DNA from 4 places in the Gordonia ajococcus genome. Region 3 is predicted to be linked to each of the others. Evidence: predicted binding sites of a transcription regulator. Region 3 holds the regulator's gene; each other region holds the start of a gene.
What was found. Region 3 encodes LexA, which represses DNA repair genes until DNA is damaged. Its sites were predicted from a motif close to CGAACANNTGTTCG; they were not measured.
Positions count from the first base shown of each region.

Region 1 (7,786 bases), 960 kb from region 3:
GCGAGATCATCGCCTGCTCACGGTCGGGGTCGGCCTGCACTCCGTCGATGTAGGCAGAGAGCGCGGTCTGGAGAATCGCCAGCACGCCGGCCCGTCCCGGCAAGATGTCCTGGGTGCCCTCGCCGAGCGCCGCACCCACGGCGCTGAGCTCCTTCTCGGTTCCGTGCTCGACGAGTGCGGCGAGGAGTTCGTCACGGGTGGCGAACACGTAATGGAAGGTCGACAGCGTGACGCCGGCCTCCGCGCAGATCGCTCGCGTGGTCGCGCCGTCGACCCCGCGTCGGGCGATCACCCGAAATGCGGACTCCAGCAGTAGTTCTCGCCGTTCCTCGACAGGCATCCTCATGGTCGTGGCACCGTCACCGCAGTTGGGTCATCTGAGGTCATCGAGGATCTCGCGTGCCGCACGACGGCCCGAGCGCACCGCGCCGTCCATGTAACCGGTCCAGTGGTCCGAGGTCTCCGTCCCGGCCCAGTGGATGGGGCCGACGGGCTCGCGGAGTGCGGGGCCGTATCTGGTTAGTGTCCCCGGTCGGCTGACGGCGACCGGGCCGCCGCGCGACCACGGTTCGAGGTCCCACTTGAACACACCGTGGTCGATGAAATCCCGTGCCTCGGGACCGAAGTACTCGACGAAGTTGGCGATGCACTCCCTGACCAGCGTGGATTCGGGTGCGTGGTCGAGGCGTCGCATCGCGTCGGCCGAGATGAAGCCCATCAGGATGTGCTGGTTGTCGGCGTAGCTCTCGAAGGTGACATCGATGGGGCGTCCGGACCCGTAGACCTGCCCGGACAGACCTTTGTCCCGCCAGCACGGTCGACGGTAGATCGCCGCGAACTTGCTGACCGCACCCATCCGGTAGCCGCGGTGGATCCCGATGCGTGCGGCGGGAAGCCCTGGGCGGTAGTCGATCTGGCCGGCGATGGCGGGGGACATGGCGACGATGACACGGCGGGCGCGGTGGGTTCCGGCGTCGCCGGTGACGGTCGCGATGCCGTCGGAATACGAGATCGACCGGACGGGCGCGTGGTAGACCACGTTCGCGGCGAGCTCGCGGGCCATCCGCAGCGGGATGAGTGCGGCGCCCCCTTCGAAGAGCCGCTCCTGCGCCCCGCCGTCGGTGCTCAGGAGTCGGACGAGGGTCCCGGGATTCTGTTCGTCACCGGATGCCGCGATGTAGTTGAGGTAGTAGAGCGCGGACACCTCGTCGGGCCGGACGGACAGTGGCGCCGACATCGCGATCTGCACCAGGTCGCGCGCCGTCTGGGTGTCGGCGATCTGGTGGGTGTACTGCCCCCACGTGATCGAGTCCAGGTAGGCGGCGTTCGGGTGTTTCCACGGTTCGCCGACGGGGAATCCGGCCAGTGCATCGGCCTGCGCCCGGGCCAGGGCGGCACCCGCCTGTCCGAGGTCGGCGACGGCCGGTACCGGCAGGGCGGCGGGTACGCGCGTCGTGCCGGTGCGGCTGACGAAGATGCTGTCGCCGGCGTTGTAGGTGCGCAGGGTTCGGACGTCGTACTCGCGCGCCAGTCCGGCGATGTGACCCTGTGTCGGACCGATGAATTCGGCCCCGGCGTCGAGCGTGGCACCCAGCCTGGGCGAGGCGATGTTGTGCACGCGGCCGCCCGCGCGTTCCCGGGCTTCCAGCACGGTGACCGAGGCTCCCGCGGCTTTGAGAGCCTTCGCAGCAGCGAGTCCGGACAGTCCTGCTCCGACGACGATGACGTCGACGATCCCCGACGGTGCCGCCGATGCCCGTCCGGAACCGACGAGCGAAGCCCCCGCCACCGCGCCGGTCACTGCCAGCGTTCCGCCGAGGAAGTTCCGGCGTGAGAGGTGTGTGCTCATGTGATCCCCCGATCTCCTGGTGGCGCGAGAGTATCGACCACATGTTCAGGTCAGATGACCTGAAGTATCGAGAGAGTAACAGGGAAGTGTGAGGTGCGACACCCCGCTACACACGTAGAATCGCCACTTCCGGCACAGCGCTGCTTGGGAGTAGCGCCGGTGTGCCCGAAGTGGCGATGAAGCGGAGACTTATCTGCGCGCGCGATCATCACGGCGCGCACTCGGGCGCGGCCGCGGAATCAGGGACCGGAAATCAGTCCTTGTTGCCGGGGATTCCGACCATGAATCCGACCCCGATGATGATGCACGAGATCAGCGCGACGACGAACATGACCCAATAGGCTGGCATGTGCCTCACGGTACTGCGGGAGATGTTCGTCCGCAGCTACTCCGGGATCATTGAGGTCCAAGTACCCGCAGGTCGTGGGCACAAGGTTGCGAGGAGGATCGAGGCGAGGGTGGCTTCGGCGTCGGAGGCGTTGCGCAGGTCGATGACTTGGCGCAGGTGCAGGCGTGGCTGATCGCCGGACGCCGGGTCGGGTCCGTGGATTTCGGTGCGCACCTGTTCAAGGTGCTCGGCGAAGCGTCGGGGTATGTCGGGTCGCCGGTTGATGCGTTCGGGATTCGGAGGCGCGCCGGGTTCGGCGTTGAGCCGCCAGGCGCAACGGCCCGCGTCGGGGCCCTCGCGGACCATGCGGGTGGTGTATTGGCCGGGTTGCCCTCCGACCATCCGATTGTGTTTCGGACACGCGGGTGCGAGGTCGGTGATGTCGGTGAGTCCGCCGAGGCCCCAATCGAGTTGGGCGTGATGCATTTCCACGTGTGCTGCGGATAGGTCGCAGTCGGGTGTGGAGCAGACCTCGCCGTCGGGTCGGGCGAAGGACACCAGTCGTTGTTCGCGGGTGGCCAGGCGTTTGCCGCGTCCGAAGTACAGCGGTATCGCGGTGGCGTCTTTGAACACGGCCAGCCAGTGTTGGGCGTCGGCGGCGAGGTCGATGAGGTCGGGGATGGGGATCAAAGTGCCGGTGGCGGTGGTGGCGAACCCGGCTTCGCGGATCAGATCGTTGAGGTCGGCTTTGACGATCACCTGTATCGGCAACCCGCGGTGACTCTTGCCGAGCAGGCCGTCCTCGAGCACAGCCTTCAGCAAGGCGTTGAACGCGTCGTGGTTGCGCTGCGCATCGCTGCGATCATCACGTGCGGCCGCGGCTTCGACCATCTCGGGGTCGGCATTCTCGATCGACCCGTGCGGTGATTCGGGGTCGTCGGGGTTGTTCATGCCGGGTTTGGCCCAGACCGCGAGCAGCATGGTGATCCGCGCGAGGAGTTCGGGTGTGAGGTCGGCGGACATCTTGGCGGTGCCGTCGGCGCGTTGCCGGTTGACCGACAGTTTGCGACGGCGTTTGCGGTCGGTGTCGTCGGCGAGTGTTCCGTCGGGGTCGAGGTGGGCCAACAGGCGTGCGCCGAGGTTGGTGATGTCGGCGGGGGTGTGGTCGACGGCGATTTCGGTCATCTGTCGTTCGGCGGCGATCTTCACGTCGTGGTCGACGGCGTGCGGGATCTGGTCGAGCACGTCGATGACCGCACGCACATGGGCGGGGCCGACATGTCCGTCGGCGAAGGCGTCGGCCAGGGTGGGGTGCTGGGGTGGGAGTGGTTCGCCGGTAGGGCTGGGAAAGGTTGCGGTGGCCGACATCTGGTCGCGGCGCCGCATGGGTTCGGCGATCCGGAGGCGGTGGGTCATGAACTGGATGACGCTGCGGTGCCCGGTCTTACGGGGTAGGTCACGTTCGGTGGCTTCGACGACCTGACGGTCCCCGGCGAAACTCAGTCGCGCGACGGCACGTTCGGTCTCCGCGGCGACCTCCACGAGTTCGGAATCGGTGCACGAGGCCAGATCGACAGTCTGGATCCCATCAATGAGGGCGTGCAGACTGCGAACGAGTTCGGTGGCCCGCGACGGCGGCACGTCTGAAGTGATGATGGCTTCACTGCTGGACATGCTGCACACCCCCGTCCGTCCTGCGAATGTATGTTCGACAGTACGCGCTATCGCGTTGCCGTGCAATGAAAACCGATCATCAGTTATCCGTCGCGAATTGTCGGTACGGCGTGCTAGGACGCGCGGGACTTCGGTGCATGATGACCGCAGATCACTCTGTCGTTCGGGCGGTGGGGTGTTCTGAATCACTCTGGGCCAAAGGGTCCCTCACGGTGGGACGTGTCAGTAGCGTCCGAAACGTCCTGGCCAGCCCACTTCTCAGGCGGATCTCTCATGACTCTCGAGCTCTCGACGCCTCCGGGTGTCGTCGGTGCCGTGCCCGCGGCACCAGCGACCGCGGCGACGCCGGTGCGGTCCACGTCGCGCTCGCGCCGACTCCCGCTCCTGCGTACCAATTCGATTCGTGTCCTGCGCCAGTCCATCGGCCTGATCCTCGTGGTCGGTGTCTGGCAGCTCGGAGCACGAGACTGGTTGGGTGCCACCACGCCTGCGCCGACCGAGGTGGTCACCGCCGGTTGGGAACTCGTTCGCACCGGTGAACTGTGGACCCACCTCGCCGCCTCCGGGCGTCGAGTGGCCATCGGCCTGGCCATCGGTATCGTCATCGGTGCCGTCCTGGGTGCCGCCGCCGGACTGTTCAAGGTCGCCGAGGATGTGGTCAACGCGCCCGTCCAGGTACTGCGCATGATGCCGGCTGTCGCACTGGTGCCGGTGTTCATCATCTGGTTCGGGATCGGCGACGAGTTCAAGATCGCACTCATCATCGTGGCGCCGATCTTCCCGATCTATCTCAATGTCGTCGCCGGCATCCGTGGGGTCGACCAGAAACTGATCGAGGCCGCGGAGTCGTTGGAACTGACACGGTTCGAGCTGATCCGATACGTCGTCCTTCCCGGTGCACTGCCGCAGATCTTCGTCGGCCTCCGCCAGGCGCTGGGTATCGGCTGGCTGGTGCTCGTCGTCGCGGAGATGCAGACGACGCCCGTCGGTCTCGGCTTCCTGATGAACGACGCGAAGGAATACCTCCGCACCGACCAGATCTTCCTGGTGCTGGTCATCTACGCGATCCTCGGTCTGCTGACCGACATCGCCGTGCGTGTGCTCGAACGCCGGTTCCTGTCCTGGCGCAACGGATTCGAAGGTCGGTGACAGATGGTCATCGGTAACGAGAACAGGGTTGTGGTCGCCGGAGCAGGCCGCGAGTTCGACGGGCGGACGGTCCTGGCCGACGTCGATCTGACCATCGAACCGGGAGAGTTCGTCGCCCTCCTCGGGGCGAGTGGCTCGGGCAAGAGCACGCTGTTGCGGGGGATCGGTGGCCTCGACCGTGGATTCACCGGCATCATCGAGGCCCCGGCCGCCAAGGCCATCGTGTTCCAGGAACACCGGCTCATGCCGTGGTTGTCCGTATGGCGCAATGTCGCTCTCGGCCTACGCGGCGGCAACACGCGGGACCGTGCAAGACGCGCGCTCGAGGAGGTCGGTCTCGCCTCGAAGTCCGACGCGTGGCCCTCGACCCTGTCGGGTGGCGAGGCGCAGCGGACGGCACTGGCCCGCGGCCTCGTCCGCGAGCCCGAACTGCTGTTGCTCGACGAACCGTTCGGTGCACTGGACGCACTGACCAGGATCAACGCCCAGAAGCTCGTCGCGCGACTGTGGGAAACACATCGCCCGGCAACTCTTCTCGTCACCCACGACGTGGAAGAGGCGTTGCTGCTCGCCGATCGCGCCCTGATCCTGCGGGGCGGCCACATCGACGAGGAGATCGTCGTCGACCTTCCCCGTCCTCGCCGGGTGACCGATCCCGAGTTCGTCGCCCTACGTTCGCGTCTGCTCGCCGGACTCGGTGTCGGCGACGGCGAACCCATCCGAACGACCACCACTGATCAGGAGTACACACATGTCTGAGCAACTGACGCTGTCCACCGATGTGCTCGTGATCGGCGGCGGGCCGGCGGCCACCTGGGCGGCCATCCATGCCCGCGACGCGGGTGCGGAGGTCATCATCGTCGACAAGGGATACTGCGGTACCTCGGGCACGACGGCGCCCGCCGGAACCGGTGTCTGGTACGTGGCTCCCGATCCTGACGAGCGCGCCAAGGCCAAGGCGAGCCGCGAGACGCTGGGCGGAAACCTCGCCGACCACGCGTGGATGGACCGGGTGCTCGACCAGACCTACGCCAATATGCACCGGCTGGGCACCGAGGCCCGGTATCCGTTCCCGGTCGACGACCGAACCGGCGAACCCATCCGTACCGGCGTCCAGGGCCCCGAGTACATGCGACGGATGCGGGCCTGGGTCCAGCGCCGCGGTGTGCAGATCCTGGACCATTCGCCGGTTCTCGAACTCCTCACCGACGCGTCCGGCGCGGTGGGCGGCGCGGTGGGCTACCAGCGCCAGGCCGATCGCGACTTCCGCGTCACGGCAGGGGCGGTCGTCCTCGCCACCGGTGGCTGCGCGTTCTTGTCCACAGCGCTGGGCACCAACGTCGACACCGGTGACGGTGCACTCATGGCAGCCGAGGTCGGGGCGTCGTTCTCCGGCATGGAGTTCGCGAACGCCTACGCCATCGTCCCCAAAGGCTCGACGGTAACGAAGACCGCGTACTACGGGTACGCGACCTTCTTCCACGCCGACGGACGCATCGTCGAGGGCGCGGGGTCGATGAAGGGGAGGTCGATGATCGCCCGGACGTTGCTGAACGAACCCGTCTTCGCCCAACTCGACCGTGCCGACGAGACGGTCGCAGCGAAGATGCGGAAGGGGCAACCCAACTTCTTCCTGCAGTTCGATCGCCGTGGAATCGACCCGTTCACACAGCGTTTCGAGGTCGACCTGCTCGCCGAGGGAACCGTGCGGGGAACCGGCGGCATCGACGTCGTCGACGACGACTGCTGGACGGGAGTACCCGGCCTGTACGCGGCCGGCGACGCGGCGACCCGCGAGCGCATCTGTGGCGGCTTCACCGGTGGTGGCAGCCACAATTCGGCGTGGGCGATGTCCTCCGGCAGCTTCGCCGGTGCGGCGGCCGCCCGAGCGTCCCGCAGCGCGGGCGGCGCGGTGCCGATCGACCGGCTCCGCGGCGCGGGGACCGTCGGGTTGTCGCTCACCCACGGCTCGCTCAGCGCCGACGAGGTCGTGGCAGCGGCGCAGGCCGAGCTGACTCCGTTCGACAAGAACTACATTCGCACCGGTGATCGGATGGCCGCTGCTCTGCGGGGGCTCGATTCCCTGTGGGACGGCGTCGCCGACAGCTCCTATGGAGCGCCGACGCCGGCAGGTCGCATCCGGACGAGAGAGGCCGCCGCGATCACCGCCGTCGGACGCTGGATCTATCGATCGGCGCTGGCGCGCACCGAATCCCGCGGGATGAGCAAGCGCGACGACATCCCGGGTCTCGATCCCGCCCAGCAGGCACATGTGCGTACCGGTGGACTCGACGAGGTGTGGGTCTCCGGCCCTCGCCCGACCGGCCACGTCGGAACCGGGACTCTCGCGAGGATTCCGGCATGATCGAACTCGTCGTCGCGTCCGCCTGCATCGCCTGCGACAAGTGCGTGAACGTCTGCCCGACGAACGTCTTCGACACGGGCACAGACGGTATCCCGGTGATCTCGCGACAGTCGGACTGCCAGACGTGTTTCATGTGCGAGGCGTACTGCCCGACCGACGCGCTCTATGTCAGTCCTCAATCGACGCCGATCGGTTCCGATGACACGGTCCGCGAGGAACTGATCGGCAGTTACCGCGAGAAGCTGGGCTGGGGGAAGGGGCGTCAGCCGGGAAGCCGAACGGCCGTCGGACCGCCCATTCCGCACGGGGATCCGCCGCCACGGCTCGTCGAGCGAATCCTCGACGAACCCTCTCCCTCCATCGGCTGAACACACCTCAGTCGAAATCACCTGAACCGCAACCGGTTCACCGAACCCGCGCG
Region 1 is NZ_CP052884.1:2,030,528-2,038,313, forward strand. Features, by position in the region: gene GAA2_RS09275 (TetR/AcrR family transcriptional regulator) at 1-340, opposite strand, end outside; gene GAA2_RS09280 (flavin monoamine oxidase family protein) at 374-1,849, opposite strand; gene GAA2_RS09285 (DUF222 domain-containing protein) at 2,235-3,851, opposite strand; gene GAA2_RS09290 (ABC transporter permease) at 4,125-5,000, shown strand; gene GAA2_RS09295 (ABC transporter ATP-binding protein) at 5,004-5,759, shown strand; gene GAA2_RS09300 (FAD-dependent oxidoreductase) at 5,752-7,365, shown strand; gene GAA2_RS09305 (ferredoxin family protein) at 7,362-7,733, shown strand.
Region 1: a site for LexA is predicted at 3,875-3,888, ahead of GAA2_RS09285 (DUF222 domain-containing protein). Genes of this name have one in related genera too.

Region 2 (7,786 bases), 2.5 Mb from region 3:
CTCGTCGTCGTCGAGCAATCCACGACGCCACGCGATCTCTTCGGGCACAGCGATCTTGAGGCCTTGGCGTTGTTCGACCGTGCGCACGAAATTGCCGGCGTCGAGGAGGCTGTCGAAGGTTCCGGTGTCGAGCCAGGCGGTCCCACGCGGCAGGACCGTCACCGACAGTTTGCCGCGTTCGAGGTAGTGGGCGTTGATGTCGGTGATCTCGTATTCGCCGCGTGCGCTGGGTTTCAGGTTGCGGGCGATCTCGACCACCTCGTTGTCGTAGAAGTACAGGCCGGGCACCGCGAAGTTCGACTTCGGTTGTGCCGGCTTCTCTTCCAGCGAGATCGCGGTCCCGTCGGCGTCGAAGTCGACGACACCGTAGGCCTCCGGATTGGACACCCAGTAGGCGAAGACCGCTCCGCCGTCGACGTTCTCGAAACCCTGCAGCCGGCTGCCGAGACCGGGTCCGTAGAAGATGTTGTCGCCGAGCACGAGTGCGACCGACTCGTCGCCGATGTGGTCGGCGCCAAGGGTGAAGGCCTGGGCGAGGCCGTCGGGCGAGGGTTGGGTCTTGTAGGTGAGGTTGATACCGAACTGGTCGCCGTTGCCGAGCAGTCCCTGGAAGGCGGGCGCGTCGTGCGGGGTGGTGATGACGAGGATGTCGCGGATACCGGCGAGCATCAGCGTGGAGAGCGGGTAGTAGATCATCGGCTTGTCGTAGACCGGGACGAGCTGTTTGCTCACACCCTGCGTGATCGGGTGCAGGCGCGAGCCCGTACCGCCGGCCAGAATGATCCCTCGCATGCGCCACAGCCTAGTGCCCGACGCTCCGGCTCACTGCGCGCACACCCGGGGCCCTGGCCGGTCCCCATCCGCGTGGCAAGCTCGTCACCTCGGGTCGGGGTGCCGATCTCGGTAGAGTTGCGTCGACGAATACCTCAGGCGGAAGGATCGACGTGCGTGTTCTCGTGACCGGCGGTGCCGGTTTCATCGGCGCCAACTTCGTGCTGCGCACGCTGGCCACCCGCCCCGAGTGTTCGATCCGGGTGCTGGACAAACTCACCTACGCCGCCAACCCCGAGACCCTGACCTCGGTCGCCGACCGGGTCGAGCTGATCGAGGGCGACATCGCCGATGCCGCCCTGGTCCACCACCTGGTCGGCGAGGCCGATCTGGTGGTGCACTTCGCCGCCGAATCCCACAACGACAACTCCCTGGCCGACCCCTCGGCGTTCGTGCACACCAACCTGGTGGGCACCTACACCCTGCTCGAAGCCGTCCGCGCCCATCAGGTGCGCTATCACCACATCAGCACCGACGAGGTCTACGGCGACCTCGACCTCGACGACCCGGCCCGCTTCACCGAAGCCACCGCCTACAACCCCTCGAGCCCGTACTCGGCGACCAAAGCCGGCTCCGACCTGCTCGTGCGCGCCTGGGTGCGCTCCTTCGGCGTGGCCGCCACCATCTCCAACTGCTCCAACAACTACGGCCCGTACCAGCACATCGAGAAGTTCATCCCCCGCCAGATCACCAACGTGCTCTGCGGGGTACGTCCCAAGCTCTACGGCGACGGCCGCAACGTGCGCGACTGGATCCACGTCGACGACCACAACGACGCGGTGTGGACCATCATCGACCAGGGTCGGATCGGCGAAACGTATCTGATCGGCGCCGACGGCGAGGTCGACAACCGCACCGTCGTGGAAACCATCCTCGAACTCCTCGGCCAGCCGAAGGATGCCTTCGACTTCGTCACCGACCGCCCCGGCCACGACCGCCGCTACGCCATCGACTCCACCCGCCTGCGCACCGAACTCGGCTGGCAACCCAACTACGTCGACTTCCGCGCCGGCCTGGCCGCCACCATCGACTGGTACCGCGACAACACCAGCTGGTGGCAACCCGCCAAAGACGCCGTCGAACAGAAATACGCCGCCACCGAGCGGGTGACGGGCTAGTTCGCGGCCGGTCGTTTGGCGTTCTCGCAGTTCCGCCCCCTACGGTGTTCACATGCGCGTACTCGTGAGCGGCGGCGCGGGCTACATCGGCTCGCACACCGTGATCCAGCTGGTCTCCGCCGGACATGACGTCGTCATCGTCGACGACTTCAGCAATGCCAAGCCCACGGTCGTCGGTCGGCTCGAGGCCTTGAGCGGTCGTTCCATCCCGGTACACGCCTTCGACCTCGCGGACGTGGACAAGACCGAGCACTTCTTCGCCCACGAGGACGTCGACGCGGTGATCCACTTCGCCGGGTACAAGGCGGTCGGTGAGTCGGTGGCCAAGCCGCTGGACTACTACCAGAACAACCTCGGCACGACGTTCTCGCTGTTGCGGGCGATGGAACGCCACAACGTGCACACGCTGGTCTTCTCGTCGTCGGCGACCGTCTACGGCGCCGACCCCGAGTTGCCGATGACCGAGGACCTCCCGACGTCGGCGACCAACCCGTACGGCTGGACCAAGGTGATGATCGAGCAGGTGCTGCGCGACGTCGCGGCCAGTTCCGACGCCTGGCGGATCGCGGCGCTGCGCTACTTCAACCCGGTGGGTGCGCACCCGAGCGGTCAGATCGGTGAGGACCCGTCGGGCATCCCGAACAATCTGATGCCATTCGTCGCGCAGGTCGCCGTCGGCCGGCGCGAGAAGTTGTCGGTCTTCGGCGACGACTACGACACCCCGGACGGCACCGGCGTTCGCGACTACATCCACGTCGACGACCTCGCGGCCGGGCACGTCGCCGCACTGGACCGCATCAGCACTGGTCATACCGGCATGTCGACGTGGAACCTCGGAACCGGACAAGGCGTTTCGGTCCTCGAAGTCGTGCACGCTTTCGAAAAGGCGAGCGGCAAGCCGATTCCGTACGAGATCGCACCGCGCCGGCCCGGTGACATCGCCGCGTCGTACGCCGATCCCACCCGCGCGAACGCCGACCTGAACTGGCACGCCACCAAGACGATCGACGACATGTGCGCCGACACCTGGCGCTGGCAGTCGGGAAACCCGACGGGCTATCCGGACGCCTGAGCCGTCACCGATCGGCGTACGGATCGTCGGGATCGACGGTCTCGTCGGTGGCCCACCCGATGTAGCGGCGGGCCGACGTCTCGACGACCTCGCGTGCGTTCTCGTCGACGACGACGCCGAACGCGTCGTACAGTCGATCGAAGGGTAGTGCCGTGACCCGGTCGGCGATCTGACGAACGAGTCTGGGCGACAACGGGATCATGTTCGGGTAGCTGCGCATGAAGGTCACCATCCCCGGCTGCATGACGCCTTTGATCGTGTCGCCGGTCAGCAACGCTCCCCGACCGTCGGCGGCACCCGGCAGGTGCAGGACCGCGCTACCCGGAAAATGCCCGCCGCACTGGATGATTCGCACCCCGTTGAGGATCTCGGCGTCGCCGGACCAGAACTCGACGACAGGATCCGGCCGGGTCAGCCATCGACGATCGAGATCGTTGTAGTAGACCGGCACCCCACCGAACCGGTGACTGAGAGACACACTGGCGCCGTAGAGGTGCGGATGACTGGCCGTGATGGCTGCGACGCCGCCGCATTCCACCAGCCGGTCGACGAGAGAGGGACCGACGAAACCCGGTGGTTCCCAGAGGATGTTTCCCTGCGAAGTGGCCACCAGGAATCCCTGCTGGCCGATGCCGACCGACGGCCTCAGCGAAAGTCGGGTGAGGCCCGGCTCGACCTCGGCGACGTCGAGCGCATTGTCGGCGTCCTCGTCGAGTCGGGTCCACTGTTGTCCGCTTGTCGGAATCCACTGCCGGTCGTCGTCGCAGATCGGACAGACCTCGGGAAGGTCCGCGTCGGGCGCGTACTCGTTCGCGCAGAAGACACACATCCACGGCTGCATGACTCGACGCTAACCCCGTTGCCAGCCTCGGGCCCTGATCTCCGAGGGATGTGGTCCATCGGACCGACGTGGGTCAGCACTATATCAGTGCATACCGACAGAAGATTTGCACACGAACTCCATCGACAATCGTTGCACGCCTTGATATTCAGGCGTACGCTCGAACATACATTCGTAACAACGGCATCGGGGGGGGTGACCGTCTTGATCGAGATCTCGAACTCCGACGTCGTGCCGTCGACCCGCGCCTCCGAACTCGTGCAAGAACTACACCGGATCACCACCGAACTGCAGACCGTCGACCTGACACAATGCTCCGATGCCGAGCTCGTCGACGTCGCCGCCGACACCGAACGCGCCATCGCCCGACTCACTTTCGCCGGCGACCGGCAGATCGTCGAGATCGCCGACCGCGACCTGCCCCACAAAACCGGGCACCGCAGCATCACCCAGTTCATGACCCACCGCCTGCGCATGGCCGACCCCATGCGCCGCACCAAACAACGCCACGCGACCGCCACCCACCTCAGCCCGACCGGCGAACCACTCGAACCCGAACGCCCCGCTCTGGCAGAGGCATTGGCCGACGGCAAGATCAACACCTCCCACATCCGGGCGGTACTCGACGTGCTCGACCAGATCCCGCACGCCGTCGACCACGACGTGAAACTCGCCGCCGAACGACAGATGGCCGAAATCGCCGTCGACCACACCCCCGCCGACATCACCGCCCTCGGCGCCCGCCTGTTGGCCCACCTCGACCCCGACGGAACACTCGCCGACGACACCGACCGCAAACGCCGTCGCAAACTGTCGGTCAACCGGCAACGCGCCGACGGCACCGCCAAGATGTCCGCCGACCTCACACCCGAACTCCTCGCGCGGATCACCATGCTGCTCGCGGTCTGGGCCAAACCCGGCATGAACAACCCCGACGACCCCGAATCACCGCACGGGTCGATCGAGAATGCCGACCCCGAGATGGTCGAAGCCGCTGCCGCACGTGATGATCGCAGCGATGCGCAGCGCAACCACGACGCGTTCGACGCCTTGCTGAAGGCTGTGTTCGAGGACGGCCTGCTCGGCAAGAGTCACCGCGGGTTGCCGATACAGGTGATCGTCAAAGCCGACCTCAACGATCTGATCCGCGAAGCCGGGTTCGCCACCACCGCCACCGGCACGCTGATCCCCATCCCCGACCTCATCGACATGGCCGCCGACGCCCAACCCTGGCTGGCCGTGTTCAAAGACGCCACCGCCGTCCCGCTCTACTTCGGACGCGGCAAACGCCTGGCCACCCGCGAACAACGACTCGTGTCCTTCGCCCGACCCGACGGCGAGGTCTGCTCCACACCCGACTGCGACCTATCCGCCGCACACGTGGAAATGCACCACGCGCAACTCGACTGGGGTCTCGGTGGCCTCACCGACATCACCGACCTCGCACCCGCATGCCCGAAACACAACCGCATGGTCGGCGACCAGCCCGGCCAATACACCACCCGCATGGTGCGGGAAGGACCCGACGAAGGCCGTTGCACCTGGCAACTCAACGCCGAACCCGGCGCACCACCCAACCCCGAACGTGTGAACCGGCGACCCGACATACCCCGACGGTTCGCCGAGCACCTTGAACAGGTGCGCACCGAGATCCACGGGCCCGACGAGGCGTCCGGCGATCAGTCGCGCCTTCAGCTGCGCCAGATCATCGACCTACGCAACGCCTCCGACGCCGAAGCCACCCTCGCCTCGATAATGCTCGCCGCCGCATACCCGCGCGCCTGAGATGGCATCGGTATGACGTTGTGCCCGGAATCCGGGCACAACGTCATACCGGTCTGAAGCAGAAAGCCCGATGCTCGCGAAGGGCGGCGCGACGAGCAGGCCTCGCACCAAAGCCGAGGACGCCGGACCACATACGACCTCGTCCCGGGTCAGCCGACGGGCGGCGCCTCGGCCGGCGGGACGCCCACAGCCGGCACACCCTCCACCGGCGCAGGCGGGTACACCAGGTCGTTGACGCGGTAGACGACGGCCTCGCCCTGCCGGAACACCTCGGTCAGACCGGGGGCCCCGTTCTCGCGCAGTTCCAGGAACGGGTCGCCCTGGTGGCCGTTCTCGGGATCGGGCCGGCCGCGCTGGAACTCCCAGTAGCTCGTCGGGGAGTCGATCACGTAGTGCACGTTCATGTCCCGGACGATCTGGTCGATCGCGGGGTCGGCGCCGATCTTCGCGACACCCCAGAAGACGTCGCGCTGCCGATCGGAGAACTCGTTGGCGCGGTAGAACGGGAACATCGGGGTGACGCCGGTGACCGGGTACATCCAACCGGTGCCCTGGTCGAGGTTGTTGAGGACGAGCACGTCCTGGGCGTCGGGTTGCGAGGCGAGCCATGCGTAGGCGGCGAGGTCGTCAGGGCCGATGTACTTGCCGCCCCGTTCCTTCGACGCGATCTGCGCGTTCGGCGAGTAGCGGACCACCGCGGCGCCGGCGATCAGGGCCAGCAACACCACGTACGTGGTCGCGACCACCCAACCGGCGCGGTTCGTGCCCGTGGTGGAGGTCTCGTCCGACGGCCCGAACCGCCGCCCGATGACGCCGATGAGGGCGACCACGGACACGCCGATCGCGACACCTGCGGCCGCCGCCGAGAAGATGGCGACCACGAAGGTGAGTCGGTGCGGCGAGTTGTAGAAGTAGCCCCCGATGGCGCCGAGCGGGTAGGACAGCGGGCCGAGTGACACCACCGAGTTCGCCGTCACGAGCGCGAAGACCAGCCACGCCGCGAGTCCGGCCCAGCACCGCAACCAGGCCAGGACCCCGAGGCCGAGGACGGTCACGATGATCAGCGGCCAGACCGGGAAGTGATCGAGATTCAGCGGGATCGTGCCGTTGAACGCACCCTGCGCCAGGCCGTCGAGTATTCCGATCCCTTCTTCACGGAAGTCGAAGAACGGGAGTTCGTTGGTGTCCGCGACGCGGATCGTGCCGAGGACCACCGGGAAGATCAGGATCAGCGTGAGGACGGCCGTGACCGCGAGGGTCGCGAGATCACCCACACGGCTCACCGCCGGTCGCCAGAGGCCCTCACACAGCCACCACAGTCCCACGATGACACCGACGAGGATCAGACCGGAGGGATGCGTGGCCGTCACACCGGCCACCGCCAGGGCGGCCGGTAGCACACGAGACCGGTCGCGGACCACGCTGAGAACCAGTACCGCCGCGACCGGAGCAAGACTCACGCCAACCGCATTCGGCACCGACGTCAGCTGCACTTCGACGTACGGCAGTGACGGGAACAGCGCGGCGACGGCGGCGGCGGTACCCGCGATGAGAGCGGAGGTGTCGACGTCGTAGCGGTGTCGGGCGAACCAGTAGGCCAGTGACGCCACACCCAGCGGCACCGTGACCGCCAGTACCGCAGGCGAATACGTGTTGTACAACTCGACCGGATTCGCGCCGGTCAACGGGAACAGCAAGGCGCCCAGGGCATGCCACGTGTTCGGGTAATAGTTGAACCCGTGGGTGTCGTAGTTCATCAGCTCGCCCATGCGCAGGGCCGAACCGATCCCGGTCTCGTGGATCCACCGCAGAGAACTGGCGTGCCACAACGAGTCCCACACCTGCGAGATGTTGTCGAGTCCCGCGAACGCGGTCTTGGCCACCGGCCGGATGCAGGTGATCGCGATGATGAGTCCGCCGAGACCGAGACCGGCGACCACGCGCAGCATCGCGGTACGCCCGACTCCTGGTTCGCTCGTATCCGCAGGCACCGGCACAAACCGTCGTGCGACGCCGGTGCGCAGCAGGCGGGAATACGCCCACGCCACCGCGAGAGCGAGAACCAGCCCCACGAGCGCCGAGATCGGGTTCCACACGAAGCCGACCGCGGAGTACAGCACGGTGAGGATCGAGACCAGC
Region 2 is NZ_CP052884.1:482,655-490,440, reverse strand. Features, by position in the region: gene rfbA (glucose-1-phosphate thymidylyltransferase RfbA) at 1-792, opposite strand, end outside; gene rfbB (dTDP-glucose 4,6-dehydratase) at 945-1,949, shown strand; gene galE (UDP-glucose 4-epimerase GalE) at 2,002-3,021, shown strand; gene GAA2_RS02175 (hydrolase) at 3,026-3,862, opposite strand; gene GAA2_RS02170 (DUF222 domain-containing protein) at 4,094-5,647, shown strand; gene GAA2_RS02165 (DUF6541 family protein) at 5,797-7,786, opposite strand, start outside.
Region 2: a site for LexA is predicted at 4,024-4,037, ahead of GAA2_RS02170 (DUF222 domain-containing protein). Genes of this name have one in related genera too.

Region 3 (7,786 bases):
TACGAGCGGGTCACCCTCTACGGCGTCACCCTCGTCGCCCGTCGCCGCGTCGACTACGGTCCCATCGACCCGGTCGTCTCGCGCGAGCTGTTCATCCGCCATGCCCTCGTCGAGGGAGACTGGCGTACCCAGCACCCGTTCTTCGAACGCAACCGCGCCCTCCTCGAGGCCGCCGCCGACGTCGAGAACCGTAGGCGCGAACGCGGACTCGTGATCACCGAGGATCAGCTCTTCGAGTTCTACGACAACCGGGTCGGCGCCGAGGTCACCTCCGCACGTCACTTCGACACGTGGTGGAAGAAGGCACGGCGCAGCGATCCTGCCCTTCTGGACCTCAAGCCCGAGGATGTCACGGCAACCGCCGAGGCCGCACCGACCGACTATCCGGGTGCGTGGCAGCAGGGCGACACCCGACTCGAGCTCCGCTACCGGTTCGAACCCGGCGCACCCGATGACGGTGTCACCGTGATCATCCCGCGCGCACTGCTGCCCCACGTCCGGTCGGCGGGCTTCGACTGGTCCGTGCCCGGGATGCGGTCGGAACTGGCCACCGCACTGGTGAAATCGCTGCCCAAGAGGTTGCGCAAGTCGATGTCCCCCGCCCAGCGGTTCGCCGACCTGGCGCTGGCCCGTCTCACGCCTCGCAGCGAACCGCTCGCGGTCGGGCTCGCCCGCGAACTCACCACGATCACCCAGATGACGGTCACCGCCGCCGATTTCGACCTCGACCGGATTCCCCTCCATCTGCGGATGCATTTCGCGGTCGCCGACGACGACGGACGGATCACCGCGCGTGCCGACTCGATCGACGAGCTTCAGCGTGCGACGACGCCCGCGGCGTCGAAGACGGTGAAACGCACGCTGTATCGCAGCTGGACCGACGACGGCATCGGCACTCTCGCCGCGCAGCGGACCGTCGACATCGCCGGTCAGCGCCTCACCAGGTACCCGACCGTCGACGCGATCACCGACGACGCCGGACGTACACGCGGGGTGGTCGTGATCGACGCGGTGTCGGAGCAGGCCCGAGATCGCCTGGCGGAGAGGGGGATCGTCGCGCTCCTCGACCTGGCGATCCCGCCACTGCACCGGCGCGTGGCGAGTTCGCTCGGCGCCGCCGGCCGGCTGGCGTTGAGCCAGAGTCCCTATGCGGATCTCGATACATTGCTGGCCGACTGCACACGCCGGGCGATCCGCGACGTCGTCGCCGGCCTTCACGCCGGGACCGCGTCCGCCGTGCGTTCACCCGAGGCGTTTCGCACCCTGACGGAGAAGATCCGTCCACGGATCACCGAGTCGGCTCCGGAGTATTTCTCTCTCGCGGTGGAGTCGCTCGGCTCGGTGGCGCCGGTACGCGCCGCGATCGACCGTCATGCGGGTTCGCTCGCCGCCGACGACGTCGCCGAACAACTCGACAACCTCGTCTTCGACGGATTCGTGGCCGCCACTCCGCGACATCATCTGGAGAACGTGCCGCGCTACCTCGCGGCCGCCGAGGCACGGTTGACGGCACTCCCGGCTTCCGCCGCGCGAGATCAGGCCGGAGTCGCCGTGATCGACCGCGTGACCGAACGGTGGGCGCAGCGGCTGGCCCAGGTACCCGAACACCGGAAAGCGCACGTCAACGACGAGGCGCAGTGGCTCGTCGAGGAGCTGCGGGTCGGATTGTTCGCCGAACGGCTGGGCACCGCGTTCCCGGTGTCGGAGAAGCGGGTCCTACGAACTCTTGACCGACTCGGCTGAAGCGGCCCGGAGGTCGTCGATCTCGCGCTGGAAGTCCTCGAGGGAGTCGAAGGACCGGTACACCGACGCGAAGCGCAGGTAGGCGACCTCGTCGAGGTCCCGCAGCGGCTTCAGGATCGCGAGTCCCACCTCATTGCTGGGGATCTCGGCCGAACCACTGGCGCGGACGGTGTCCTCGACCTGCTGGGCGAGCTGGGCGAGAGCGTCCTCGGCGACGTGGCGCCCCTGGCATGCGCGCCGGACACCTCGCATCACCTTCTCGCGACTGAACGGTTCGGTGACGCCGTTGCGTTTCACCACCGAGAGGACCGCACTCTCCACGGTCGAGAAGCGTCGCCCACACTCCACGCAGGAGCGGCGGCGCCGGATGGCCTGCCCCTCATCAGCGACACGCGAGTCGATGACCTTGGTGTCGTCGTTCTTGCAGAAGGGGCAGCGCATCGTATCCTCACGCAGGTCACGGGACGCTCTGATGCAGCCGCGCCGCATGCCGGGCCGGTGCTCGGCTGGTCCCTGTGGCATCGAGGATACCGCCCGGCCTCAGTGGTACCGGGGGGTGAGGAGCGGCTGGCCGACGCGCAGCCCGCTCGACGCGAGGTCATTCAGCTGGATGATCTCGTCGACGACGGCCTCACGCGGCATCTCGGGGGCGACCCGCGAGGCGATCGTGCTCAGCGAGTCACCCGACCGAACGTGCACGACCTCGGTGCCGACCGCGGCAGGCGTGACCGACGCGGCGTAGTTCTGGCCGACGACCGCGATGACCCACACGGCCAGGGCGAGCGCGACGCCGGCGAGGACAGCGGTCGCCGTGCGGCGACGCCGGCGGATGACGGCCGCGGGAGCCGCCTCGGCGGGACGCCACGCCGGGACCACCGGTCCACGACCGCGCATACCCACCGGCGACGCGCACTGGGTGGACGCGACGCGGCGGACCCGGACCGCCGATTCCGGCACCGGACGGTTGTCGACGGGCCGCCGGGCGTCTCCCCGACGTGTCGGGCGCGGACGCTCCAGGACGTCGCCGCGGACGGGACCGCCGTGCCGGGCGGGGTCGTGCCGGGCGGGGTCGAGGTGGACGGGGTCGATGAGAGTGGCGGTGCGCATGGTGCCCTCCGTGTATCCGGTCGAACGGTGTTCGTGAGTGGGACCGCGTCGTCCCGGTCGAACTGTTCGAATGTCGATCATCCGTTCGATGAACTGATGTTCGATTTGTAGCACGGCACTCCGACAATTGTCTCGCGACACGTCGAACAAATGTTTGATGCGGTCGGCGTTCTCGGCTAGGCTCGTCGAAAGACAAGCGATCTACCAGCACGTTCGGAATCGAGAGGAACCCGATCATGAGCGATGACGGCGGTAAGCGCACCGGAGCGCGGGGCGCCGACGAGCCCGTCACCCCGGCGGACATGGCGGCTGCCGAGGCGTCGCTGACGCCGCGGCAGCGCGGAGTTCTCGAGGTGATCCGCAAATCCGTGCGAGAACGCGGTTACCCGCCGAGCATCCGCGAGATCGGTGACGAGGTGGGTCTCACCTCGACCTCCTCGGTCGCCCATCAGCTGCGGACGCTCGAACGCAAGGGCCTTCTCAAACGTGATGCCAACCGTCCGCGGGCGGTGAACATCGCGCCGAGCGAACCCCCGACGCCGACCTCGCCGACCGGCGGAGCACTGCCCGAACCCACTTTCGTACCGGTGCTCGGCCGGATCGCCGCAGGCGGACCGATCCTCGCCGAGGAAGCCGTCGAGGACGTGTTCCCACTCCCCCGGGAGCTCGTCGGCGAGGGATCGCTGTTCCTGCTGAAGGTCGTCGGCGAGTCGATGATCGACGCCGCGATCTGCGACGGCGACTGGGTCGTCGTCCGCCAGCAGAACGTGGCCGACAACGGCGACATCGTGGCCGCGATGATCGACGGCGAGGCCACGGTCAAGACCTTCAAACGCCAGAAGGGTCATGTCTGGCTGATGCCGCACAACGAGTTGTTCGACCCGATCCCGGGCGACGAGGCCGTCATCCTCGGCAAGGTCGTCACCGTGATGAGGCGAGTCTGACCTCGTCACTGTCGAGTACCGCGGCGACCGCCGCGCGAGCTGCAGCCGGATCGGTGGCGGCCAGCGCGGCCGCCGCCGCGTTTTCGCAGGTTGCCAGGGTGACCGCGCCGAGCCGGGCGCCGACCGCGGGCGCCGCGACGGGAGCGCTCGACAACGAGGTCACCCCGAGTCCGACCAGCACGCAGGCGAGATGCGGATCGGCCGCGGCCTCTCCGCAGACGCCCACCGGTTTGCCCTGATCACGTCCGGCCCGGGCGACCGTTGCGACGAGATGCAGCACGGCCGGCTGCCACGGATCGGTCAGCGATGCGAGCTCGGCGGACATTCGGTCAGCGGCCATCGTGTACTGCGTGAGGTCATTGGTGCCGATCGAGACGAAGTCCACCTCGGCCAGGATCGCCGGGGCCAGGATCGCCGCGGCGGGAACCTCGATCATCACACCGGCGACGAGTCCACGCTCGCGCACCTGCGCGGCGAATGTCGCCGCCTCGGCGGGTGAGGCGATCATCGGGGCCATGACCCACGGCTGCGCGTCGGCCTCCAGCGCCGCCCGGGCGATCGCGTCGAGCTGGCGCGCGCGGATCTCGGGGTGCGCCAAGGCGATTCGATCGCCGCGCACACCGAGTGCCGGGTTGGCCTCGTCGGGATGGGTCACGAAGCGCAGCGGCTTGTCCGAGCCGGCGTCGAGGGTGCGGATGACCACCTTGCGGCCGTCGAAAGCGTCCAGCACCTCGCGATAGATGCCCGCCTGCTCGTCGACCGAAGGCTCCTCGGCGCGCTCGAGGAAGGCCAATTCGGTACGGAACAGTCCGACACCCTCCACCGGGTGATCGGTTGCTGCGCGGGCCGACGACCCGTCGGCGACGTTGGCCAGGATCGCCACCTCCACCCCGTCGCCGGTGCGACCCGGACCCGACCATCCGGCGACGCGAGCGGCGTGACGCCGATACTCCTCGACTCGGGCTCGCGCGGCGGTGTCATCGGGGTCGACGGCGATCTCACCCGTGGTGCCGTCGACGAGGATCGCCGTACCCGCATCGATCCCGACGAGTCCGGACACCGCGACGACGCACGGGATGCCGAGCTGACGGGCGATGATCGCGGTGTGGCTGGTGGGCCCACCCAGTCGCGTCACGAGGGCAATCGTGGTGGTGGGGTCGAGGCCGGCCGTGTCGGCGGGTGCGAGGTCGTCGGCCAGCAGGATCGAGGGCACCTCCGGCGTGGACAACCCGGGTTCGGGCAGTCCCAGGAGCTCGGCGAGCACGCGGTCGCGGACGTCGTTGAGGTCCGTGACCCGCTCGGCCATCAGGCCGCCCAGCTTGGTGAACACCGCGGCGAACTGTTCGGTGGCGGCAACGGCGGCCGACGGTGCCGGCGTACCCCTGGCGATCAGGGCCGACGCCGCACCGATCCAGCCGCGGTCTTCCGCGAGTCCGGCGGTGGCGGCGAGTACTTCCGCGGCGACGCCGGTGTTCTGCGACGCGCGCTCACGGAGTCGCGCGGCGACGACGCCTGCCGCCGCAGTGAATCGTGCGACCTCCTCCGGGCGCTGGTCCTCGGAGATCTCGACACCGGCGCCGAGCGCCTCCGCACTGTGGTCGGGACGGCGTCCCGGCCACAGTGCGGGTCCATGAGCCACACCACCGACGACCGGCGTCCCCGTCAGAATCTGCGTCATGTGACCACGGTTACAAATTTGGCTTGACTTGTCAACATAAAAAGGCGTAAACACAGTTACTACAACATTCAAAGCCACATATTCCCACATTTCGCGGTGGCCGAGTGAGCAGGAACGATCAGAACGGAGCCGGTGTGTACGCCGAGGAGAGACAGCAGGCCATCGCCGAGGAGGTTCGCGTCGCAGGGCGCGCCTCGGTCGCCGAGCTCGCCGCGAAGTTCGACGTGACCAGCGAGACGGTTCGGCGCGACCTGGCCGTTCTCGAACGCGGCGGGCACCTGCAGCGCGTCCACGGCGGTGCCGTCCGCCCCGAGGTGATGCGGGTGATCGGTGAACTCGGCATCGCCGAACGGGAGACCGAACAGATCGAGGAGAAGGCCGCCATCGGCCGCGCCGCCCTCCGTTTCCTGCCGCCCGACGGCGGATCGGTGCTCTTCGACGCCGGCACCACCACGTTCCGTGCCGCGGAGGTCATGCCGCGGGACCGCGATCTGACGCTGATCACCAACAGCCTGCCGATCGCCGGGTTGCTCGCCGGCCGCCATGCGGACGGTCTGCACGCCCTGGGCGGTCGCGTCCGCGGACTCACCCAGGCCACGGTGGGCGCCGAGACGGTCGCCGCACTGGGACGGCTGCGCGTGACGACCGCATTCATCGGCACCAACGGCCTCAGCGAAGCGCACGGTCTGTCGACGCCCGACCCCGACGAGGCGGCGGTGAAGGCGGCGATGGTTGCCGCGGCCCGACGCGTCGTCGTCCTCGCCGACAGTTCGAAGATGGAGCGCGAGGAGCTGTCGGGATTCGCCGGCATCGACGACATCGACGTCCTGATCACCGACTCCGGTATCGATCCGAGGTTCTCGGCCGCCCTGTCCGCCCGCGGCGTCGAGGTCGTGATCGCATGATCCTCACCGTCACAGCCAATCCCAGCGTCGACCGCACCCTCGAACTCGACACCCCGCTCCGGCGCGGCGAGGTCCAGCGAGCCGGTGTGGTCCGCGCCCAACCGGGCGGCAAGGGCGTCAACGTGGCCCGCACCGTCGCCGCCGCCGGACTACCGACCCGGGCACTGCTCCCGGCGCGTGCGGGCGACCCGCTGCTCGCCGCCCTCGACGAGCTCGGACTCCCCTACGACGCGGTCCCCGTGGACGGCGAGGTGCGCTCGAACGTGACCATTGCCGAAGCCGACGGCACCACCACCAAGATCAATGCCCCGGGCGTCAGCCTGACGGCGGCTCAACTGGCCGCGCTGAGCGCACTGATCCGCACCTACGCGGACGGCGCGGACTGGGTCACGCTGTGCGGATCACTGCCGCCCGGCGTACCGGAGGACTGGTATCGGACCGTCGCCGACGCCCTGGTCACCGCCGGTTGCCGCGTGGCGGTGGACACCTCGGGAGCACCGCTGCGTGCGGCCGCCGCCGGACGAGTCGACCTGATCAAGCCGAACGAGGACGAACTCGCCGAACTCACCGGCACCGATCCGGCAGAGTTGCGGGAATCGCTCTCCCGCAACGACCTCCGTCCCATCGTCGCCGCGTCCACGGCGCTCGTCGAGCAGATCGGCGGCGCCGTGCTGGCCACGCTCGGGGCACGGGGCGCGGTCCTCGCCACCGCGGCGGGCGTCTGGTGCGCGACGCCGCCACCCACCGTTCCGCGCAGCACCGTCGGCGCGGGTGATTCCTCCCTCGCCGGATTCCTCGTCGCGCAGACGCGTGGCGCGTCGGCTCCCGACTGTCTGCGGTCCGCCGTCGCCTACGGTTCGGCCGCCGCCGCACTGGCGGGCACCTCCTCCCCCACCCCCCACCACCTCGACCTGTCCGGGGTCACGGTCACGGAACTCTCCGGGGCCGCCCCGATGAACTGAACCGAATCCCCCACCGGGCACCCGACCACTCCGCCCCTCTCCATGCCGAAGGACATCCCATGACCGAGCAGATCATCACCGCCCAGACGGTGAGTCTCGACGTCGACGCCGGTGCAGACCCCGCCGCCGTCATCACCACCCTCGCCGACGCCCTGGCCGCTGCCGGACGGACCACCGACCCCGCCGATCTGGCCCGCGCGGCACTCGAGCGGGAAGCCAAGTCGGCCACCGGGCTCCCCGGCGGCATCGCCATCCCTCACGCGCGCACCGCATCGGTGACGACGGCGAGCCTTGCCATGGCGCGACTGTCGCGCCAGGTCGACTTCGGGGCACCCGACGGGCCGGCCGACCTCGTCTTCCTCATCGCCGCCCCCGAGGGCGGTGCGGCGGCGCACATGAAAGTGCTGAGCTCCCTGGCGCGTTCGCTGGTCCGCCCCGACTTCGTCG
Region 3 is NZ_CP052884.1:2,992,824-3,000,609, forward strand. Features, by position in the region: gene hrpA (ATP-dependent RNA helicase HrpA) at 1-1,743, shown strand, start outside; gene nrdR (transcriptional regulator NrdR) at 1,717-2,184, opposite strand; gene GAA2_RS13505 (LysM peptidoglycan-binding domain-containing protein) at 2,284-2,850, opposite strand; gene lexA (transcriptional repressor LexA) at 3,087-3,794, shown strand; gene GAA2_RS13515 (phosphoenolpyruvate--protein phosphotransferase) at 3,772-5,472, opposite strand; gene GAA2_RS13520 (DeoR/GlpR family DNA-binding transcription regulator) at 5,607-6,377, shown strand; gene pfkB (1-phosphofructokinase) at 6,374-7,339, shown strand; gene GAA2_RS13530 (fructose-specific PTS transporter subunit EIIC) at 7,399-7,786, shown strand, end outside.

Region 4 (7,786 bases), 110 kb from region 3:
TTGCCGTCCACGGTGTTCGCGTTGTAGCTGGTCACGTGGGCGTCGACCACGTAGTCGAGGGTCGGTGGCCCGTCGTCCCCGCACGCCGTCAGGACGCCCGCGCCCGTGACGACCCCGACGAGCAGGCTCAGGACCCTGATGAACTCCCGGTGCCTGACGATCACGTCGGTGAGACTAGCGGTTGCGACGGCGTTTGCCGGTCGGTACCGCCCGGTCGGTGTCGTCCGTGTCGGCCGCGCCGCGGCGACGACGCACCGGCCGCTCGGTGTCGGTCGAGCCGGCGCCGGACGTGATCCCGGCACGACGGTTCATCACCTTCGTGGTGTGCCGGGCGACGTCCGGACGGCGTTCCTTCAACGTCACCAGCAGCGGCGCGGCGAGGAAGATCGACGAGTAGGCGCCGACCACGACGCCGACGAGCTGGATCAGGCCGAGGTCCTTCAGCGTGCCGACCCCGAGCAGCCACACCGCCACGACCATCAGGGCGATGATCGGCAGCACCGAGATGATCGTCGTGTTGATCGATCGCATCAGGGTCTGGTTGATGGCGAGGTTCGCCTGCTCGCCGTAGGTACGACGCGTCGTCTGCAGGACCGAGCGGGTGTTCTCGGCGACCTTGTCGAACACGACGACCGTGTCGTACAGCGAGAAGCCGAGGATGGTCAGCAGGCCGATCACCGTCGCCGGCGTCACCTCCCAGCCGACCAGCGAGTAGACACCCGCGGTGCACACGATGTCGAAGAACAGCGATGCCATGGCCGCGATCGACATCTCCCGGTCGAACCGGACGGCGATGTAGGCGAACACGATGACCAGGAACACCGCGAGCGCGAGAACCATCTTCTCGGTGATCTCACGGCCCCAGGTGGAACTGACGTCGGAGATGCTGACCTCGTTGGGTGCCAGCTCGGGACCGAACTCCGTGGCGAGCGCGCGCGTGACCGCCTCGGCCTGGGCGATGTCGAGGGTCTCGGTGCGCACCTGCACGGTGGCGCTGTCGCCGGCGCCCGCGGTCTGGACCGATTCGGGCTCTTCGCCGAGGGCCTCGGCGACGACCTTCTCGACCGAGTCCGCGGTGACCTCCGACGAGACGACGGGGACCGACATCTGGGTGCCGCCCTCGAAGTCGATGCCGAAGGTGAACCCGCGGATGGCGATGGACGCCAGGCAGATCAGCATGATCACGGCGGTGACGATGTACCAGGTCTTCCGCTTGCCCACGATCTCGAAGGCGCCGGTGCCGGTGTAGAGCCGGGCGAAGAACCCTCGCCGGGTGTCGGAGACGAAGTCGGCGTCGGTCCCGGTGGACGGCGCCGGCGGTTCGGCGACCGTGGTGCCGGTGGTCTCCCGCGCGTCCTTGTTCGGGTTGTCCGGACGGGTCATCGCACAGTCCCCTTCTCGCTGGTGGACGCGTCGACGCGGGCCGCTTCGGTGCCGGTGGCCTCGGCCTGGCGGCGGGCTGCGACCTTTCGCTCGCGGGCCACCTCGGTGACCGCGCCGAGGCCGTTGACGCTCGGCTTGGACAGGAACGCCGACCGGCTGGCGTAGACCACCAGTGGGTGGGTCACCAGGAAGACGACCATGACGTCGAGAATCGTGGTGAGGCCCAGCGTGAACGCGAAGCCGCGCACCTCGCCGATCGCGAGGATGTAGATCACCGCGGCGGCGATGAAGCTGACCGCGTTACCCGACCAGATGGTGCGGCGGGCGCTGGCCCAACCGCGTGGCACGGCCGAACGGAAACTCCGGCCCTCGCGCATCTCGTCCTTGATGCGTTCGAAGTAGACGACGAACGAGTCCGCGGTCATACCGATACCGATGATCAGACCGGCGATGCCGGCGAGGTCGAGCGTGAACCCGATCCAGCGTCCGAGCAGCACGATGATGCCGTAGACCATCGCACCGGCGAGCACCAGTGACAGCGTCGTCAGGAGGCCGAGCATCCGGTAGTAGGCCAGCGCGTAGATCAACACCGCGACGAGACCGATCGCGCCGGCGAGCAGACCTGCCTTCAGCGACGAGAGACCCAGTGTCGCCGAGACGGTTTCGGCATCGGAGGCATTGAACGACAGGGGCAGCGAGCCGTACTTCAGCACGTTCGCGAGCTCGTTCGACGACTTCTCGGTGAACGGGTCGGCGCTGCTGCCGCTGATGCGGGTCTGGCCACCGGGGATCGGCTCGTTGATCGCCGGCGCCGAGACGACCGCCGAGTCGAGGGTGAACGCGGTCTGCGTGCGGTTGGGGGCCTCCTGCGCGGTGTACTTGGGCCAGAAGTCCGCCGCCTTGCCCTTGAACTCGAGGGTGACGACCCACTCACCGGTCTGCGGATCGGTGCCGGCGGACGCGTCCTTGATGTCGCGACCGTCGATGATCTGCGGGCCGAGGAGGTAGACCTCCTTGCCGTCGGTGGAACAGGCCACCAGGTACTGGTCGGGCAGGTCGTTGCCCCGGAGGGGGTCGTTGGCGGTCGGCGAGCAGTCCATTTTCGCCATCTGCTCCTGCAGCGGCACCAGCTGTTCCTGCTTGGCGTCGCCGGGGGCCTGGCGGAGCTTGCGCTGTTCGGCGATCGCCGCCGCGGCCACCTCGGTGGGCATCGCGTCGGCCTGTTTCGCGGTCTGGTCCTCCGGCTTCGGCGGCTGCGGGGTCGCCGCGGTGGCGCCGACCACCGGCCGCACGTACAGCCGCGCGGTCTGACTCAGCGACTTGGCCTGCGCGCCGTCCTCGCCGGGCACCGTGATCACGAGGTTGTTGCCGGTGACGACGACCTCGGAGCCGGACACACCGAGCCCGTTCACACGCTGCTCGATGATCTGCTTGGCCTGGTCGAGCTGTTGCCGCGTCGGCTCCTTGCCGTCCTCGGTGCGCGCGGTGAGCGTCACCCGGGTTCCGCCCTGGAGGTCGATGCCCAGTTTGGGTTCGAGCGTCTGGGGACCGGTGAAGTAGATCAGCCCGTACACGACGGCGAGGAGCGCGAGGAAGGCCACGAGCGGACGCCACGGCGGGATCTCTCGACTCGGTCGCGACCGCTTGCCGGCGGGCTTGTCCGCCTTTGCAGTCGAACGAGGAGTAGTCACAGCTGTTCAGGTCTCCTTTGGGAACGTCAACCGGCCGAGGATGCTGGGACCGCATGACCCACCGACTCCGAAGGTCTGCGTGCGCGCGCCGAGATCACAGCGCGGCACGCAGACCTCAGCAAGACAGGCGTTGCGCGGGAGGTGGGCAGGAGGCGCCATGCCGTTGGACGGCGCGGCGCTGCGCGGGGATTACTTGTCGGTGTCGCGCGCGTCGTCGGACGACGGCTTGTCCAGGCTCACCGAGTCCGAGTGGTCGGCGTAGTCGTCGTACTCGACCTCGGGTGCGGTGTGGCCCGCGTAGGTGGCGGCGGCCTCGTCGGTGGGGATGACGCGCATGATCGCGAGGCGGTTCCAGCGGGTCATCACGCCGGTGGCGATCTCCACATCGACGAAATCCGACGACGTGGCGTCGATGACGGTGCCGTACAGGCCGGAGGTCAGCTGGATACGCGCACCCGTGGACACCGAGTTCTGCATGTCCTGCATCTCGGCCATGCGCTTCTTCTGCTTCCGCATCGACAAGAACATGAAGCCGGCGAGAAGGGCCAGCAAGAGGGGGAAGAGCAGAGCGTCCATGGGTGAGAGTCAGTCCTTTGTGTTTTCGGGGTGTACCGCGTGGACCACCGCCCCGCGCCGACGGGCGTGAGGCGGCAACGGCCACGCTGTGCTCCACACAGTGTGCCACGTCCGCCGGCAAGATCATCCCCGCAGGTGGTGCCCCGCGTCACATGCGGCGACGTCACGCAGCGCGGGTGGGGGTCACAGCTCGTCGAACAGCGGGTCCGTCCCGATGTCGCGGGGCCGGGCGCCGAAGGACGCGTTCATCGCGCCGGCGGGCGGCGTCAGACCGAGGTGATGCCACGCCGCTGCGGTGGCGACCCGGCCACGCGGCGTGCGGGCGATCATCCCCGCGCGGACGAGGAAGGGCTCGCAGACCTCTTCGACGGTCGCGGGCTCCTCGCCCACCGCCACGGCGAGCGTCGAGACCCCGACCGGTCCCCCGCCGAACGCCCGGATCAGAGCGTCGAGGACGGCCCGGTCGAGGCGGTCGAAGCCCAGTTCGTCCACGTCGTAGACCGCGAGCGCGGCCCGGGCGACGTCGACGGTGATCGAGCCGTCACCGCGGACCTCGGCGTAGTCACGGACACGGCGAAGCAGACGGTTGGCGATGCGGGGCGTGCCGCGCGAGCGGCGCGCGATCTCCTCCGAGGCGTCGGGACGCAGTCCCATGCCGAGGATTCCCGCGGAACGGTTCAGGACCTGGACGAGTTCGGCCGGGTCGTAGAACTCCATGTGCGCGGTGAACCCGAAGCGGTCGCGCAGCGGGCCGGTCAGCGAGCCGGAGCGGGTGGTGGCGCCGACCAGGGTGAACGGGGCGACGTCCAGCGGAATCGACGTGGCGCCCGGCCCCTTGCCGACCACCACGTCGACGCGGAAGTCCTCCATCGCGAGGTACAGCATCTCCTCGGCCGGCCGGGCGATGCGGTGGATCTCGTCGATGAACAGGACGTCACCCTCGACGAGATTCGACAGCATCGCGGCGAGGTCACCGGCGCGTTCGAGCGCCGGTCCCGACGTCACGCGGATCGCGGCGCCCATCTCCGAGGCGATGATCATGGCGAGCGAGGTCTTGCCGAGTCCCGGTGGACCGGACAGCAGGATGTGGTCGGGGGTCCCGCCGCGTCCCTTCGCCCCGTGCAGGACGAGCTCGAGCTGTTCGCAGACGCGCGGTTGACCGATGAAGTCGGCCAGCGACCGGGGACGCAGGCCTGCGTCGAGGTCACCGTCGGAACGGACCGGTGTCGCGTTGACCTCGCGTTCCTCGAGGTCGTCGGGGTCGCCCGTCATCACGAGGCCTTGCCCAGCAGCGCCAACGAGCGGCGGAGCGCGGTGGAGGCGTCGGCGTCGGGATTCTCGGCGAGCACCGCGGTGACCGCCTTCTCGGCCGGGCCGGCGGTGAAGCCGAGGCCGACGAGCGCCTCGGCGACCTGTTCGCGGATTCCGCCGGCGACGACGGTGCCGGCCGACGTGTCGCCCGCCGGCCGGTCGACCTTGTCCCGGAGTTCGACGCAGAGTCGTTCGGCGACGCGCTTGCCGATGCCGGGCACCGACGTCAGCGCCTTGGTGTCGGAGTCGGCGAGTGCGCGACGTAACGCCTCCGGCTCGAGGACTGCGAGAGTCGCCATCGCCAGCCGCGGACCGACCCCGGTCACCGTCTGCAGCAGCGCGAACAGCGCGCGGGCGTCGGGTTCGGTGAACCCGTACAGCGTCATCGAGTCCTCGCGGACGATCATCGAGGTGAGAAGCGTCGCCTCGTCGCCGCGCCGCAGCCGCGACAACGTCACCGGGGTCGCGAGCACCCGGTAACCGACTCCGGCACAGTCGATCACGGCATGGTCGAGGGCGATCTCGAGAACCGGACCGCGGACTGACGCGATCATGCGCGACTCCCCTCTCGTGCCTGGGCGAGCCGCTGACGGTGCTTCGCGGCGGCCGCGTCGGCCTGTTTCTGCGCGGCGGCCATCCGCTCCATCATGGGCCCGCGCCAGCAGTGACAGATCGCGAGCGCGAGTGCGTCCGCGGCGTCGGCGGGTTTCGGCTTGGTCTGCATGCCGAGAATCCGGGTGACCATCGCGGTGACCTGCGCCTTGTCCGCGCGACCGCTGCCGGTGACGGCGGCCTTGACCTCCGACGGCGTGTGGAAGCGTACGGGTACGCCACGCTGGCTCGCCGCGAGCGCGATCACGCCGCCGGCCTGCGCGGTACCCATCGCGGTCGACACCTGGTTCTGCGCGAAGACCCGTTCGATGGCGACCACATCGGGCTGATGGACATCGAGCCAGTGACACGCCGAGGTGTAGACGGCCAGCAGACGCTCGGCCAGTTCCATGTCGCTCGGCGTGCGCACCACGTCCACGTCGAGTGCGGTCACCGACCTCCCACGACCCGACTCCACCAGTGCGATACCGCACCGGGTGAGACCCGGATCGACGCCCATGACGCGCACTCGTACCCTCCCAGGAATCCGAACAGTGTTACGAACAGTTGTTCGAGATCCTATCGGGGCGCGGGGACAACTCCGATGATCAACACGCCCTCGTGAAGGCGGTGGGCGATCAGTCGTTCTCGAGCTCGGCGAGGACCTCGTCGCTGATGTCGACGTTGCTGTAGACGTTCTGCACGTCGTCGGAGTCCTCGAGTGCGTCGATCAGCTTGAAGACCTTGCGCGCGCCGTCGGCATCGACGGCGACCTCCACCGATGCGCGGAAGCTGGCCTCGGCCGAGTCGTAGTCGATACCCGCGTCCTGCAGGGCGCTGCGCACCGCGACCAGGTCGGTCGGCTCGCTGACGATCTCGAAGGTGTCCCCGAGATCGGTGACCTCTTCGGCACCGGCGTCGAGCACGGCCATCAGGACGTCGTCCTCGGACTGGCCGTTCTTCTCGAGCGTGACGACGCCCTTACGGGTGAACAGGTACGACACCGAGCCCGGGTCGGCCATGTTGCCGCCGTTGCGGGTCATCGCGGTGCGGACCTCACCGGCGGCGCGGTTGCGGTTGTCGGTGAGGCACTCGATCAGGATCGCCACGCCGTTGGGGCCGTAGCCCTCGTACATGATGGTCTGCCAGTCGGCGCCGCCCGCCTCTTCACCACCGCCGCGCTTACGGGCGCGTTCGATGTTGTCGTTGGGCACCGAGGACTTCTTCGCCTTCTGGATGGCGTCGAAGAGAGTCGGGTTGCCGGCCGGGTCACCACCGCCGGTACGTGCCGCCACCTCGATGTTCTTGATGAGCTTGGCGAACATCTTGCCGCGCTTGGCATCGATGACCGCCTTCTTGTGCTTGGTGGTGGCCCATTTGGAATGGCCGCTCATGTCCGTCCTTTCCCGGTGCCGGTGCGCGGCGGGGGGTGCCCGCGGCACGCTGCCGGGCCCACGAGCCCCACATCCGGCGTTCCTCTACCTGCCGACTCCTGCCGCAGGCGCTTGCACTATCGCTGGTTCGGCACGATCTTACCGACGCACCATCTCCACGAAGTATTCATGTACACGACGGTCGCCGGTCACTTCCGGATGGAACGACGTCGCGAGCACCTTCCCCTGGCGTACGGCGACGATCCTCCCCTCGGCCGGACCCCGTGGGACCCGGGCGAGAACCTCGACGTCGGGCGAGATCGACTCGACCCACGGCGCCCGGATGAAGACCGCGCGCATCGCCGGGGCGCCGACGCGATCGGTGATGCCGGCGAAGTCGAGATCGGTCTCGAAACTCTCCACCTGACGACCGAAGGCGTTGCGGCGCACCGTGATGTCGAGGGCGTCGAGGTGCCGCGCGTCGGGACGGGTGTCGAGGATGGTGGAGGCGAGCATGATCATGCCCGCGCAAGAACCGTAGGCCGGCAGTCCGTCGGAGAGGCGCTCGACGAGTGGATCGAAGAGATCGAAGATGCCGAGCAGCTTGCTCATCGTCGTCGACTCCCCGCCCGGGATGACGATGCCGTCGATCTCGTCGAGTTCGGCCCGCCTGCGGATGGGCAGGGCGTCGGCACCGCTGGCCTGCAGGGCGTGGACGTGCTCGCGCACGTCACCCTGTAGCGCGAGAACCCCGATCCGCGGTCGCGATCCGGCGCTCACCGATCGGTCCGGGCGTGCTGATCTTCGGGCATCTCGCGACCGGTGCGCGCGAGTCCCTCCTGCGTGACGGCCGCGACCATG
Region 4 is NZ_CP052884.1:2,882,486-2,890,271, forward strand. Features, by position in the region: gene GAA2_RS12980 (ABC transporter substrate-binding protein) at 1-164, opposite strand, end outside; gene secF (protein translocase subunit SecF) at 175-1,383, opposite strand; gene secD (protein translocase subunit SecD) at 1,380-3,074, opposite strand; gene yajC (preprotein translocase subunit YajC) at 3,264-3,650, opposite strand; gene ruvB (Holliday junction branch migration DNA helicase RuvB) at 3,834-4,922, opposite strand; gene ruvA (Holliday junction branch migration protein RuvA) at 4,922-5,515, opposite strand; gene ruvC (crossover junction endodeoxyribonuclease RuvC) at 5,512-6,081, opposite strand; gene GAA2_RS13015 (YebC/PmpR family DNA-binding transcriptional regulator) at 6,191-6,946, opposite strand; gene pdxT (pyridoxal 5'-phosphate synthase glutaminase subunit PdxT) at 7,085-7,705, opposite strand; gene GAA2_RS13025 (acyl-CoA thioesterase) at 7,702-7,786, opposite strand, start outside.
Region 4: a site for LexA is predicted at 6,113-6,126, ahead of ruvC (crossover junction endodeoxyribonuclease RuvC). Genes of this name have one in related genera too.